Regions from separate parts of the Blautia sp. AM42-2 genome, predicted to be linked through region 1. Evidence: predicted binding sites of a transcription regulator. Region 1 holds the regulator's gene; the other holds the start of a gene.
What was found. The regulator Rex, encoded in region 1, represses fermentation and respiration genes when NADH is low (regulators of the CRP and FNR family bind a similar motif). The targets are predictions, from matches to a motif close to ATTGTTAANTANTTAACAAT.

Region 1 (7,634 bases):
ATATTGCCTGTTTTTCCGGAGGTATTCACAAATTTCATCCGGCACTTCAAAAAAGTCCGCCCGGAGTCCTTTTGGGAACCCGTGATTCTGATCTGCTTTGCTCAGATTGACTGCAATCCTCTGATAATCTCGGATGCTGTTACATAGGAAGCACTGCTTTTTTCTTCCGCAGCCTCTCCCGCCTTTCCATGCGCATATGCCGCCAGTGCCGCTGTTTTGGCAAGGCTGATTTTTTTCTCATTTTTTTCACACTGACGTTTTGCTGCAAAGGCGCCTGTGATTCCCGCGAGCACATCGCCGCTTCCCGCCGTCGCAAGCGCACTGCTTCCGCTTGTGTTTATGTAATACTGCTCACGCCCTTCCTCTGCTGTCACGGTTACGGAATCCTTTCGTACACAGCAGGCCTGGTATTTTTCGGCTGCCCTTCCGGCGCTTCCTGCCGGGTCACGCTGGCATTCTGCAATAGTCATGTGCAGCAGCCGTGCAAGCTCTCCTACATGAGGCGTTAAAATTTTTTCTGCCCGATAGCCCGAAAGAATCTCTGCATCTTCTGCAATCAGGTTCAGCGCATCTGCATCCAGAACAAGAGGAACTTCTGTGTGCTGCACCGTAAAAACGAGCAGTTCTTTTGCCGTCCGGCTTTTGGAAAGTCCCGGTCCCGCAACAACAGCGTCCGCCCAGGCGAGATCCTGCAGCAGGGCTTCTTCCGGAAGCGGCTCATCCTCCTTCCAGAAATCCGCCATTGCTTCCGGCAGGGCACAGAAAAGCGGCGTACGGTTTCTTTCCTCTGTCACAACCTTTACCATGCCGGCACCGGATGCAAGGACTGCCCTGGCACACAAAACAGCGGCTCCGCACATGGCACCGGAACCGGCAAGTACCAGCACCTTTCCGAAGGTTCCCTTATTTCCCATCGGCGTGCGGGTAAGAAACCGGTCCAGATCTTCTTTTTCCACTGAACCGTACCAGGGCGTCTCCTCTTCTCCTGCATCAAAGCCGATTCCAATATCACGGACCAGGACCTCTCCGGCATATCGTTTTCCGGGATCAAAAAGAAGCCCTGGCTTTGCACAGGCAAATGTCACCGTGGCTCTGGCTTTCACCGCCGCATCAAGGACCTCTCCGGTATCCGTGTGGATCCCCGAAGGGATGTCCACGGCAAGAACAGGAACACCGCTTGCGCAGATTGCTTCCACTGCCCTCCGGTACTCCCCTGCCAGCGGACGGGATACGCCAATTCCAAAGATGGCATCTATGATAACAGTATATTCCCGGAAATCCGGATTCTTAACCTCACGGACCCCATAATTTTCCGCAATTTTCTTCTGTACTCTCATGCCTTCACTGTATTTTTCCGGATTTCCAAGACAGAACAGTTCCGCATCCACCCCTTTCGTCTTTAAAATCCGTGCAATTGCCGCACCGTCCCCGCCATTATTTCCGGGACCGCACACAGCAAGGACTTTTCCTGTATTCCATGTTCCACTTTGAAGCTCCTCCACGCAGGACAGCGCCGCGCGCTCCATCAGTACCAGGGACGGTACCCCCATGGTTTCGATCGTATTGCGGTCTGCCTGCTTCATCTGTGCTGCTGTAAGAATCCGTTTCATCGCTTTTCCTCCTTTTCCTGCCTTATCCGGAAAGTGAACAGAAAAAGTCTCCGGTTTCCCGAAGACTCTCCTGCTTTTGTTTTGGTTTCTTAATTGTTCTTTGGATGCTCCGCCTCATATCTGGTCAGATTGTAGGAGAGACGCATCAGACTTTCGGAAAGATGGACGTTCTCGACGATCACATCTTTCGGAAGTTTTAAGTTTAGATCGGTATGTGCAAAATTCCAGATTGCTTTTACACCGTTATCCACGAGAATCTCTGCCATCTCTACCGCTTTTGCTTTTGGCAGTGTCAAAGCCGCAATCTCCACATGGTGTTCCTTGATAAATTCCGGAAGCTCGTCCGCCATGCGGATTTCAATTCCGCGCACGGAGATTCCTTTTAATACCGGGTTGACGTCAAAAATACCGACCGTTTTGAATCCGCTTCTTTCAAAGGCCGCATAATTGGCAAGCGCCTGTCCCAGATTTCCGGCTCCGACAAAAATCATATTGTGGACTCTGTCCAGACCTAAGATTTTTCCAATCTCGCTGTACAGATACCGCACGTTATAACCATACCCCTGCTGGCCGAAGCCGCCGAAATTATTTAAGTCCTGGCGAATCTGGGAAGCTGTCACTTTCATCCGCTCGCTCAGCTCACCGGAAGAGATCCGTTCTACTCCGTCCTCCAGCAATTCGCCCAGGTAACGATAATATCTAGGAAGTCTTTTGATAACTGCCCGCGAAATTCCTTTTTCTTCCAAGATAAATTCCTCCTTATTTACACCTGCATATATTCATATTATATATGGTTGATAGAAAATTGTCAAAGATTTCTTGAAATTTTGTGTATTACTCTCTATAATAAGGATGGTGTATTATGTCAAAATACAGAAATATGTTATCTGGAGGAACCACATGATTCTTGCATGTCAGAATATCTCGAAAGCATTCGGGACAACGGAAATTATCAAAAATGCATCTTTTCATATAGAAGAACGCGAAAAAGCCGCACTGGTCGGCATCAACGGTGCCGGAAAATCGACGCTGTTAAAAATCATCATCGGCGAAATGAGGGCCGATGAGGGAGAGGTCATCCTCTCCAAAGGAAAGACGATGGGCTATCTCGCCCAGCATCAGGATCTGACCGGACACCTTTCCATTTACCAGGAAGTGCTGACCGCGAAACAGAATCTGATCGATATGGAGGAACGCCTCCGTCAGATGGAAAGTGATATGAAGACAAAATCCGGTGCAGCGCTGGATGAACTTCTTTCCACCTATACCCGCCTCTCCCATACCTTTGAACTGGAAAACGGATACGCGTACCGCAGTGAAGTCGTCGGTGTTTTAAAAGGTCTTGGCTTTTCCGAGAGCGATTTTGAAAAACAGGTGGACTCCCTCTCCGGCGGTCAGAAGACCCGCGTGGCACTTGGTAAACTGCTGCTCACCAAACCGGACATCATTCTGCTCGACGAGCCGACCAACCACCTCGATATGGACTCGATCTCCTGGCTCGAAACGTATCTTTTAAATTACAGCGGAGCCGTCCTGATCGTCTCCCATGACCGTTACTTTCTCGACCGCGTTGTCACAAAAGTCGTTGAAGTGGACAATAAAAAAGTAACAACTTTTGAGGGAAACTATACCGCCTACAGTCAGAAAAAAGCAATGCTCCGCGAGGCCGCTTACCATGCCTGGGTCAACCAGCAGCAGGAAATCCACCATCAGGAGGAAGTCATCGCAAAGCTGAAATCCTTCAACCGGGAAAAATCCATCAAGCGTGCCGAGAGCCGTGAAAAGATGCTGGACAAAATGGATGTTCTCGAAAAACCGACGGAAGTACGCTCCGATATGCGGATCCGTCTGGAGCCGCGCATCACAAGCGGAAACGATGTGCTGACTGTCGAGCATCTCTCCAAAGCCTTCCCGGGACAGACGCTTTTCCAGGATCTGAATTTCGAAATCAAGCGCGGGGAGCGCGTCGCAATCATCGGAAACAACGGAACGGGAAAAACGACGATCTTAAAGATCTTAAACGAAGTCATCCGACCGGATGCCGGCTCTTTTACACTTGGAAGCCGTGTACAGATCGGTTACTACGATCAGGAGCATCAGGTACTCCACATGGAAAAGACCATTTTCCAGGAGATTTCCGACGCGTATCCGTATCTGACAAACACCGAAATCCGAAATGTGCTGGCCGCCTTCCTGTTTACAAACGACGATGTCTTCCAACCGATTCATACCTTGAGCGGCGGTGAGCGCGGACGAATTTCTCTTGCCAAGCTGATGCTCTCGAACGCCAACTTCCTGATCCTCGACGAGCCGACCAACCACCTCGATATCGTATCAAAGGAGATTCTGGAAAACGCGCTGAAGGATTACACTGGAACGGTACTGTACGTTTCCCACGACCGTTACTTTATCAATCAGACTGCAACCCGGATTCTGGAGCTGACGGGACAGACACTCGTCAACTATATCGGAAATTACGATTACTATCTGGAGAAAAAAGAAGAGCTGACCCGCATCTATGCTCCTGCTGCCGATGCCGCCGCTCCGGAAGAAACAGCGGCTCCTTCCGAAGCCTCCTCCACAAAGCTGGACTGGAAAGCGCAGAAAGAAGAACAGGCACGTCTCCGCAAGAAAGAGAACGAGCTGAAAAAGACGGAGAAACGAATTGAAGAGCTTGAGACACGCGATTCGGAAATTGATGAGGAAATGTCGAAACCGGAAGTCGCAACGAATGTGGCAGAGTGTGTGAAATTAAGCAAAGAGAAAGCAGAGATTGCCGCGGAACTCGAAGAGCTGTATGAAAAATGGGAAGAGCTTGCCGAGTAGGCCTGGTTTTCCCCGGAAAAATTCAAAACAGAAAAAGCCGGTCCGGCGCATCCCTTTTTGCGGGAATGCCGGATCGGCTTTCTTTTTTGCTTCGTTTAATTATTTCTCCAGCTCCTCGCGGATGGCCAGGATGAAATCACGGCTGTTTAATACGGTCGGATTTTCCATGGTGGTGATCAGCGCAAGGTCTTTTGTCATTTTTCCGCTCTCGATCGTTGCGATCGTTGCTTTTTCCAGACGGTCTGCAAATGCGGAAAGTTCTGCGTTTCCATCCATTTCCCCGCGTTTTCTGAGTGCGCCGGTCCATGCAAAAATGGTGGCCACGGAGTTGGTGGATGTCTCCTCACCTTTTAAGTGACGGTAATAGTGGCGCTGTACGGTTCCGTGCGCAGCCTCGTACTCGTAATATCCGTGCGGGGATACGAGAACAGAAGTCATCATCGCAAGGGAACCGAAGGCGGAGGATACCATGTCGCTCATGACATCGCCGTCGTAGTTCTTGCAGGCCCAGATAAAGCCGCCCTCTGCTTTCATGATGCGGGCAACGGCGTCGTCGATCAGAGTGTAGAAGTAGGTAATGCCTGCTTCTGCAAATTTCTCTTTGTACTCTGCATCGAAGATCTCCTGGAAGATATCCTTGAAGCGGTGATCATACTTCTTGGAAATCGTATCCTTGCTTGCAAACCACAGATCCTGTTTCGTGGACAGTGCGTACTCGAAACAGCTTCTCGCAAAGCTTTCTATGGAGTTATCCAGATTGTGCATGCCCTGAATGACACCGGCGCCGGTGAAGTTGTGGATCAGCTCTCTTGTCTCGGTGCCGTCCTCAGCCGTATAAACCAGCTCTGCTTTTCCCGGTCCCGGAATGCGCATTTCTGCATTTTTATAGACATCCCCGTATGCATGACGGGCAATCGTGATCGGTTTTTTCCAGTTGCGCACGCACGGCTCGATGCCTTTTACGACAATCGGGGTACGGAAAACGGTTCCGTCGAGCATGGCACGGATCGTTCCGTTCGGGCTCTTCCACATTTCTTTCAGATTGTACTCGGTCATACGCGCTGCATTCGGCGTAATGGTGGCACATTTGACTGCTACACCGTATTTCTTGGTAGCGTTTGCGGAATCTACGGTTACCTGATCGTTCGTCTCGTTTCTGTGTTCCAGTCCCAGATCGTAATATTCCGTTTTCAGGTCAATAAACGGGAGAAGCAGCTCATCTTTGATCATTTTCCAGAGAATTCTGGTCATCTCATCTCCATCCATCTCTACCAGAGGAGTGGTCATCTGAATTTTTTCCATAGTAGGCCTCCTTTTTCTATTCCCGTTTATTGTATAAAGTATCCTATAGCTTGTCAAGTCAAAATTCGCCTGATTTTTTGGCGTTTTCCCATAAATTCACACAATTTTTGCAGGATGAGAGGTGTTTTCCTTCATTTTTCTTTTTTTATGCTGCCGCACAGTGTCTCACAGAAGAGACAGAAAACGGTCTGTTTGAAGCATCCCATGCCCCTGACGGTTGCGCGGAAGGCCAAGGTCTCTCGCCGATTCGCAAAGCAGCATTTTCGCCTGGACATTTGTAAGATCCGGAACCCGTTCAAGTGCCAAAGCCACGGCTCCGGACACCCGCGGTGCCGCCATCGAGGTGCCGCTCTTCACCACATATTCCTTCCTGCTTCTTCCAGGCGCGCAGGAAATGAGACGTTTTCCAGGCGCGACAAGATCCGGTTTGCAGACGCAGTCCCGTGTCGGGCCGCATCCGGAGATTCCTCTTCTTGGCTCCAGCAGATCGCCCGCTCCCACAGTGATCACTTTTCTGCTGCTCCCCGGCGCCGTAATACTGCCCGGAGCGGGCCCCAGATTTCCGGCCGCTGTCACAACTGTGATCCCGTCATCCCAGGCGCGCTCCACCGCCTGCACGAGCAGATCATCCACCGATTTTTCCTGCTCTGTTGTTCCCACTGAAATATTTAAAATGCGGATATTAAGTCTTATTCGCTCTTTGCACACCCAGTCAATCGCCGCAAGGATATCCTGCTTTCTGCCGTTTCCCCTGCGGTCGAGAATTTTTGCTACCACAAATCTGCATTCCGGTGCCGTACCCCGGTACTTCCCGCCGGATGCTCTTCCGCTTCCGCCGAGGATTCCGCAGACATGCGTCCCATGCCCATTATCATCGTAAGGCGTCTCCCGCCCGTACACCAGATCCCGGAACGCCGCAATCCGGTTATCAAAATCAATATGCGGAAAAATCCCTGTATCCAGCACCGCCACGGTAATTCCTTGTCCTGTCAGAATTTTCTGCTCGTTCATCGCAAAGCTCCGGCGTATTCTTATTTTATGGTATGCAAAAAGGCTGCCCTTTGCAAGAAACAGCCTTTTTCTTATCAACTCTTTTAAAATTGTATCTGTTTTTCCCCTTTCCGCTTCCAGAGCATCATCGCAAGCGGGATGCCGCAGAGCTCGGCCAGAACGAAAGATACCCAGATCAGATTCAGATTTCCAAACCATTTCAGAATAAAAGCGAACACCAGCGGCAGGATAGCCTGGCGGGTCATGGATATGTACATGCTTTCTTTTCCGAGGGAAAGTCCCTGCAGCGATGCCTGATAGATCAGCCCCGGGATGGAGAGCAGATAGGCGACGGCGAGAATGCGAAGCGCCGGAACTCCGATGTTCATCAGGTTGTCGGAGGCATCAAAAAGTTTCAGTACAAATCCCGGGCAGGATTCCAGCACGGCGAAAAAGATCAGGAACAGTCCGCCGCCGTAGAGAATGCCGTAACGGATCGACTGGCGAATTCGTTCTTTCTGTTTTGCACCGTAATTGTACGCCACAATCGGAATCAGACCATTTGTGATACCGTGGACGCCAACCGTTGTGATGTTCTGAATTTTCGTGCAGATACCAAAAGCCGCAACAGCTGTAGACGAGAACGTAATGACAATCGCATTCATCGCCATGTTGACAACGGAGGTAAAAATCTGCACCAGCGTGGATGGAAAGCCGACTTTAATAATCTCTCTCACGCTCTCCCAATCCGGCTTCAAGGTAAAGGCAAACGGAATCTCCGGATTCCATTTTTTATTGATCAGCATTCCGGCAAGGCAGCCCATGAACTGACCGATGACTGTTGCAAGCGCAGCTCCGGCCGTCTCCATGCGCGGAAGACCGAACCAGCCGAAAATGAACATCGGA
Region 2 (7,634 bases), 260 kb from region 1:
GATTCTGGCCAAGATACCATGCCGAGAGACAGTTGTGGATCCCGGAGGGGAGAATGCCGAGTGATAAAATCCGGAGGAGCAGAATCGTCCGCGGCTCAAAAAGAAGCCGTGTTCCGATGAAATCCGCGCTGAAAAAGAGAAAGATGGAGGCGGAGAAGGAAAGTATCACTACAATGCCGCATCCGGCCGCCAGACAGATCTTTGCCCGTCTGGAATCCTTTTTGGCAAGGTACGATGCGACAAAGCGTGAGAGCACCGTCTGCATGCCGCCTGCGCCAAGGGAGAGCATCAGTGCGTAGAGTGGTGTGGCGAGCTGGTAGATACCAAAGGCTTCCGCACCGATCCGGCGCGACAGGAATATTCTATAGAGAAATCCAAGAATTCTGCAGATGATCCCGGACGCGGTCAGGATCAGTGTGCCAAGAAGAAGCGTGTTCTTTCTTGTGATTTTCAGCATGGGATAGACTCCTTTCACGGCATTGCGCAGATAGTCTAAAATATGCGAAAAAACTCCTTGACAGAACCCCGTGATCGGTGCTATTCTGAGTGAGAAATAAATCCGATTAAAACTGTCGGAATTGGAAAACGACAGCACAGGAAAAAGGAGAACCAGGAATGAAATTATCGACCAAAGGAAGATATGGTCTGCGTGCCATGATCGATCTGGCGAGTCACGAAGAAGAGGGTGCAGTGTCCATTGCCAGCATTTCAGAACGCCAGAATATCTCAGAGAGCTATCTGGAGCAGCTGGTGCGTCCGCTTCGAAAAGCCGGATTCATTGAGAGTGTGCGGGGAGCAGGCGGTGGATATGTACTTGCAAAACCGGCAGATTCCATTTCGGTAGGAGATGTTCTCCGTGTGCTGGAGGGCGGACTCGAGGCAGTCACGTGCTCGGTCAATGAAGGCCTGGGCGGCTGCGATGCGGCCGATTTCTGCGTCACGCGTTTTGTGTGGCAGAGGATCAATGAGGGAATTACGAACGCTGTGGATTCCATCAGCCTCGGAGAGCTGGTTCAGCAGAGCCGGCAATTAGAGAAAAACAGAAACAGCGATAGAAATGACAAGGAGTGAACAACAATGATTTATCTGGACAATGCGGCAACAACAAAAACAGCCCCGGAAGTTGTCGAGGCTATGCTTCCTTATTTCAGCGAATACTACGGAAATCCATCCAGTATTTATGCCATTGCGGGAAAAAGCAAAGAAGCTATTACGAAGGGAAGAGAACAGATCGCAAACGTGCTCGGCGCAAAACCGGAGGAAATTTATTTTACAGCCGGCGGCAGCGAGTCCGATAACTGGGCGTTAAAAGCTACCTTTGAAGCATATAAAAATAAAGGAAACCACATCATCACCACAAAAATCGAGCATCATGCGATTCTTCACACCTGCGAGTATCTGGAAAAAGAGCGCGGTGCGAAAGTGACTTATGTCGGCGTCGATGAGAACGGCGTTGTCAATCTGGATGAACTCGAAGCAGCCATCACACCGGAGACCATTCTGATTTCCGTTATGGCGGCAAACAACGAAATCGGAACGATTCAGCCGATCAAGGAAATCGGAAGAATTGCAAAAGAACACAATATTTTATTCCACACAGATGCCGTACAGGCATTTGGCCAGATCCCGATCAATGTGGATGAGTGCAATATTGATATGCTCAGTTCCAGCGGTCATAAGATTAACGGACCGAAAGGAATCGGCTTCCTTTACATCCGAAAGGGTGTGAAAATCCGCTCCTTCGTACACGGCGGTGCGCAGGAAAGAAAACGCCGTGCCGGAACAGAAAATGTACCGGGCATCGTAGGATATGGAGTTGCGGCAGAGCGTGCGGCAAGAACTATGGCGGAGCGTACCGCAAAAGAAATCGAAGTACGTGATTATCTGATCAACCGTATTTTAACCGAGATTCCGAACTGCCGTCTGAACGGCGATCCGGTAAAACGTCTGCCGAACAACTGCAACATCAGCTTTGAATTCATCGAGGGAGAGTCCCTTCTGATCATGCTGGATATGAAAGGCATCTGTGCGTCCAGCGGTTCCGCATGTACTTCCGGATCCCTGGATCCGTCCCACGTACTGCTGGCCATCGGATTGCCGCATGAGAAAGCACACGGATCCTTACGTCTGACCTTAAGTGAAGAAATCACAAAAGAGGACGTTGATTTCGTTGTAGAGCAGATCAAAGCAATCGTAGACCGTCTGCGCAGCATGTCCCCGCTGTATGAGGATTACATCAAAAAACAGCAGGGTAAATAAGTTAAAAAAAATAAGACAGTCCATCCAGAAAGCCGGTACAGAAAAATTCAGGTAAAAGCTGTGCCGGAGGAGGACTGCTTTGAAATAGTTCAGGAGGAAGAATAACAATGTACAGTGAAAAAGTAATGGATCATTTCCAGCATCCGAGAAATGTAGGAGAAATTGAGAACGCAAGCGGTGTAGGTACCGTTGGAAATGCAAAATGCGGCGATATCATGAGAATGTATCTTGACATCGACGATAACGGCATCATTCAGGACTGCAAATTCAAAACCTTCGGCTGCGGCGCCGCAGTTGCAACCAGCAGTATGGCAACCGAGCTGGTAAAAGGAAAAACCATCCAGGAAGCTCTGGAAGTAACCAACAAAGCCGTTATGGAAGCACTCGACGGACTTCCGCCGGTCAAAGTTCACTGTTCTCTGCTTGCAGAAGAAGCAATTCACGCTGCACTCTGGGATTACGCAGAGAAACACCACATCAAGATCGAAGGTCTTGCAAAACCGAAGTCTGATATCAGCGAGGGCGAGGAAGAGGAAGAATACTAAGTATGGGAAAAAAGAAAGTAGTCGTTGGAATGTCCGGCGGCGTAGATTCCTCGGTGGCAGCGTATCTCCTGAAAAAAGCAGGATACGATGTCATCGGGGTGACCATGCAGATCTGGCAGGATGAGGCCGAGACAGTCCAGGAGGAAAACGGGGGCTGTTGCGGCCTTTCTGCTGTTGATGATGCAAGACGCGTGGCACAGGTGCTGGACATTCCGTATTATGTCATGAATTTCAAAAAAGAGTTCCGTGAGAACGTCATGGACTATTTCACGAACGAATATCTCTGCGGCAGAACACCGAACCCGTGTATCGCCTGCAACCGCTATGTGAAATGGGAAGCGTTGCTTCAGCGCAGTCTTTCCATTGGAGCGGACTACATTGCGACCGGACATTATGCAAGAATCGAACAGCTTGCCAATGGACGGTATGCGATTGCAAATTCGGTAACAGCGGCAAAAGACCAGACGTATGCACTGTATAATCTGACCCAGGAGCAGCTTTCGCATACGCTGATGCCGGTCGGAGACTACACAAAAGATCAGATTCGTGAGATTGCAGCAAAAATCGGTCTTCCGGTAGCAAAAAAGAAGGATTCCCAGGAAATCTGCTTCGTGCCGGATCAGGATTACGCTTCCTTTATTCAGAACGAGACAGGAATCGTGGCACCGAAAGGCAATTTCGTGAATACAAAGGGTGAAATCCTCGGTACCCATGAGGGGATTACCCATTATACAGTAGGACAGCGCCGCGGACTCGGCCTTCCGATGGGACACCGCGTGTTCGTACTGGAAATCCGTCCGGAGACGAACGAGGTTGTGGTCGGCGAAAATGAAGAGGTTTTCGCAAAAGTAGTAAAAGCAAACAAAGTAAACTATATGGCAATTCCGCCGCTGGAACTTGGAGAAGAGCTCTCCTGCACCGCAAAAATCCGGTACGGGCACAAAGGCTCCCCGTGCGTGATCAAACGGACCGGGGAAGATGAGATTACCTGTACCTTCCCGGACGGCGTGCGTGCTCCGACACCGGGACAGGCTGTTGTCTTCTACGTGGACGGCTGTGTCGGCGGAGGCGGAACGATTACGGAGGCCGAAAGATGAAAATAGCGGACTGTCATATGCACAGTTTCTTTTCAAGTGACAGCGAAGCACCAACAGAAGAGATGGTAAAACGGGCAGTCGAGCTGGGACTTCCGGCAATCTGCCTGACGGATCACTACGATATGGATTACAGTACCGGCGAGTTCCAGCTTGATACACCGGCATATGCGGCAAAAATCCGGGAACTGCAGGAAAAATACCGCGACAGAATCGATATCCGATTCGGCGTGGAACTGGGACTGCAGCTCCACTTAAAAGAACGGATGGAAGAGTATGTAAATGCGTGGCCGTTCGACTATGTGATCGGCTCCATGCATGTCATTGACGGAAAAGACCCCTATTATGAGGATGCTTTCCCGGACTGGACAGCAGAAGAGCTGTACCGGGCGTATTTTCGGGCTACCGCAGAAAATATCCGGTTCTTCCACAATTTCCAGACGCTTGGTCATCTGGATTATGTGGTACGCTACTGCAGAGAAAAAGGAAAAGATTACAGCTACCGCGCATTTGCAGACGAGATCGATACCATTTTAAAAGAGCTGATTCAGTACGATATCGCGCTGGAAATCAACACCGGCGGCTACAAGGCAGGCCTTGGCGTGCCGAATCCGACGCCGGATGTCATCAAAAGATACCGGGAACTGGGCGGCGAAAAGATCACCTTCGGTGCCGATGCCCACAAACCGGAACATATAGCGTTTCATTTCGCGGACGCGGCAGCCATCGCGCAGGAAGCCGGATTCCGGTACTACGTGCGGTTTAAAGAGAAGAAGCCGGAATATCTGCCGATCCAATAGAAAACGCGCAGGAAAAGCCGGAAAAAAGCCCCAGAAAGGCTGGATTCCGGCTTTTTCTGCAATAGACGGATCTTTCGAAATTTTGCAGAAATACGGATTGGCATCCGGCTTCTTCACAAATTTTAGAAATAATTTCGTATTTTCTTGAAAATAGAACTTGAATTTTCCGACGAAATTAGGTATTATACAGATAAGGTTGATGTTTCTTTAACAAAGTACAGAGACTCAAAATTAAAATTCACTTTTTAGGAGGAATTGAAAATCATGGCAGTAAAAGTAGCAATCAATGGTTTTGGCCGTATCGGACGTCTTGCATTCAGACAGATGTTTGGAGCAGAAGGTTATGAAGTAGTAGCAATCAACGATTTAACATCCCCGAAGATGTTAGCTCATCTGTTAAAATATGACTCTTCTCAGGGAAAATATGCTCTGGCTGATACCGTAACATCCGATGAAGATTCCATCACAGTAGATGGCAAAAACATCAAAATCTATGCTTTCCCGGATGCTAACAACTGCCCATGGGGAGAGCTTGGCGTAGACGTAGTTCTGGAGTGCTCCGGATTCTACACCTCCAAAGCAAAAGCTCAGGCACACATCAATGCAGGCGCTCGTAAAGTAGTTATCTCCGCTCCGGCTGGTAACGACCTTCCGACCATCGTTTACAATGTAAACCATGAGACCCTGACAGCAGACGATAACATCATCTCCGCTGCATCCTGCACCACAAACTGCCTTGCACCTATGGCAAAAGCTCTGAACGAACTGGCTCCGATCAAATCCGGTATCATGGTTACTATCCATGCTTACACTGGAGATCAGATGACTCTGGACGGACCGCAGAGAAAAGGCGATCTGAGAAGATCCCGTGCAGCTGCAGTTAACATCGTTCCAAACAGCACCGGTGCTGCAAAAGCAATCGGCCTTGTTATTCCGGAACTGAACGGCAAACTGATCGGTTCTGCACAGCGTGTTCCAACCCCAACCGGTTCTACCACAATCCTTACAGCAGTTGTAGAAGGAACTGTAACTGTTGACGAGATCAACGCAAAAATGAAAGCATCTGCAACCGAGTCCTTCGGATACAACACAGATGAAATCGTATCCAGCGACATCGTTGGTATGAGATATGGTTCTCTGTTCGATGCAACTCAGACCATGGTTCTTCCGCTGGACAACGGAACAACAGAGGTACAGGTTGTTTCTTGGTATGATAACGAGAACTCCTACACAAGCCAGATGGTTCGTACCATCAAATACTTCAGCGAGTTAGCATAATTTAACAAACTGAACGGCAAAATTTCAGAGCCCAAAGGGTCCGGTCTGTTAAGGACCGGACCCTTTTTGCGAATGCGGCGGAAAAATACGGCACAAAAACAGCCCTTTTCCGTGTGCAAAAATTATAAACTGCATTTTTAAATAAGGACCGCGATGCCGCAAAAACAAAGAAACGGCGCGGCAGATGCAGTTGGATATATGGAGGGAAACGCCCATGTTAAACAAAAAAACCGTAGATGATATCAACGTAAAAGGAAAAAGAGTCCTTGTAAGATGCGACTTCAACGTTCCGCTGATCGATGGAAAAATCACAGATGAGAACCGTCTGGTAGCTGCTCTTCCGACGATCAAAAAACTGATCGCTGACGGCGGAAAAGTAATTCTCTGCTCTCATCTTGGAAAACCGAAAGGAGAACCAAAACCAGAGCTTTCTCTTGCACCGGTTGCAGTCCGCCTTTCCGAGCTTCTCGGACAGGAAGTTAAATTTGCAGCAGATCCTGAGGTTGTAGGACCGAACGCAAAAGCAGCTGTTGAGGCTATGAAAGACGGAGATGTAATCCTTCTGGAGAACACCCGTTATCGTGCGGAAGAGACCAAAAACGGTGAGGAGTTCAGCAAAGAACTGGCTTCCCTGTGCGACGTATTCGTAAACGATGCATTCGGAACCGCACATCGTGCTCATTGCTCTAATGTTGGTGTTACTAAATATGTTGACACTGCAGTTGTTGGTTATCTGATGGAGAAAGAGATCGCATTCCTTGGAAATGCTGTCAACAATCCGGAGCGTCCGTTTGTTGCCATCCTTGGCGGATCCAAAGTATCCAGTAAGATTTCTGTTATCGACAACCTGATCGATAAAGTTGATGTCCTGATCATCGGCGGTGGTATGGCTTATACCTTCGCAAAAGCAGCAGGCGGCACCGTTGGTGATTCTCTGCTTGAGATGGATTATCTGGATTATGCAAACAAAATGAAAGAAAAAGCAGCAGCAAAAGGCGTGAAACTGCTTCTTCCGGTAGACAACGTTGTTGCAGATGCATTCTCAAACGACGCAAATACACAGGTTGTTCCGGCCGGACAGATTCCGGATGGCTGGGAAGGTCTGGATATCGGACCGGAAACTGCAAAACTGTTCGCTGACGCTGTTAAAACTGCTAAAACCGTTGTATGGAACGGACCGATGGGATGCTTCGAGATGCCGAATTTCGCAGCAGGAACCAAAGCAGTTGCAGCAGCACTGGCTGAAACAGATGCAGTTACGATCATCGGCGGCGGAGATTCCGCAGCAGCTGTAAATCAGCTTGGATATGGCGATAAGATGACTCATATCTCCACTGGCGGCGGCGCTTCCCTGGAATTCCTGGAAGGAAAAGAACTGCCGGGCGTTGCAGCAGCAAACGACAAATAAAACAACGATTCAGAGCGCAAGCGGAATCGAGAGGTGGCTCTGAACCGTTTCAATAAGTAAAACTAAGGAGATCAAACGATCATGGCAAGAAAGAAAATTATCGCCGGAAACTGGAAAATGAACATGACTCCGAGCGAGGCAGTAGAGTTAGTTAATACATTAAAACCACTGGTGGCAAATGACGACGTTGACGTTGTTTTCTGCGTACCGGCCATCGATATCATCCTGGTTGTAGAGGCTGCAAAAGGCT

Region 2: a site for Rex is predicted at 4,894-4,913, ahead of gap (type I glyceraldehyde-3-phosphate dehydrogenase). Genes of this name have one in related genera too.

What each region holds. Positions count from the first base shown of each region.
Region 1 is NZ_QUIM01000001.1:373,050-380,683, reverse strand. It holds gene DW915_RS16235 (hypothetical protein) at 1-38, opposite strand, end outside; gene DW915_RS01810 (NAD(P)H-hydrate dehydratase) at 102-1,610, opposite strand; gene DW915_RS01805 (redox-sensing transcriptional repressor Rex) at 1,700-2,356, opposite strand; gene DW915_RS01800 (ABC-F family ATP-binding cassette domain-containing protein) at 2,511-4,436, shown strand; gene DW915_RS01795 (NADP-dependent isocitrate dehydrogenase) at 4,536-5,738, opposite strand; gene DW915_RS01790 (S8 family peptidase) at 5,904-6,749, opposite strand; gene DW915_RS01785 (MATE family efflux transporter) at 6,833-7,634, opposite strand, start outside.
Region 2 is NZ_QUIM01000001.1:115,628-123,261, forward strand. It holds gene DW915_RS00620 (polysaccharide biosynthesis protein) at 1-457, opposite strand, end outside; gene DW915_RS00625 (RrF2 family transcriptional regulator) at 616-1,071, shown strand; gene nifS (cysteine desulfurase NifS) at 1,078-2,259, shown strand; gene nifU (Fe-S cluster assembly scaffold protein NifU) at 2,367-2,804, shown strand; gene mnmA (tRNA 2-thiouridine(34) synthase MnmA) at 2,807-3,901, shown strand; gene DW915_RS00645 (histidinol-phosphatase HisJ family protein) at 3,898-4,698, shown strand; gene gap (type I glyceraldehyde-3-phosphate dehydrogenase) at 4,963-5,976, shown strand; gene DW915_RS00655 (phosphoglycerate kinase) at 6,191-7,384, shown strand; gene tpiA (triose-phosphate isomerase) at 7,466-7,634, shown strand, end outside.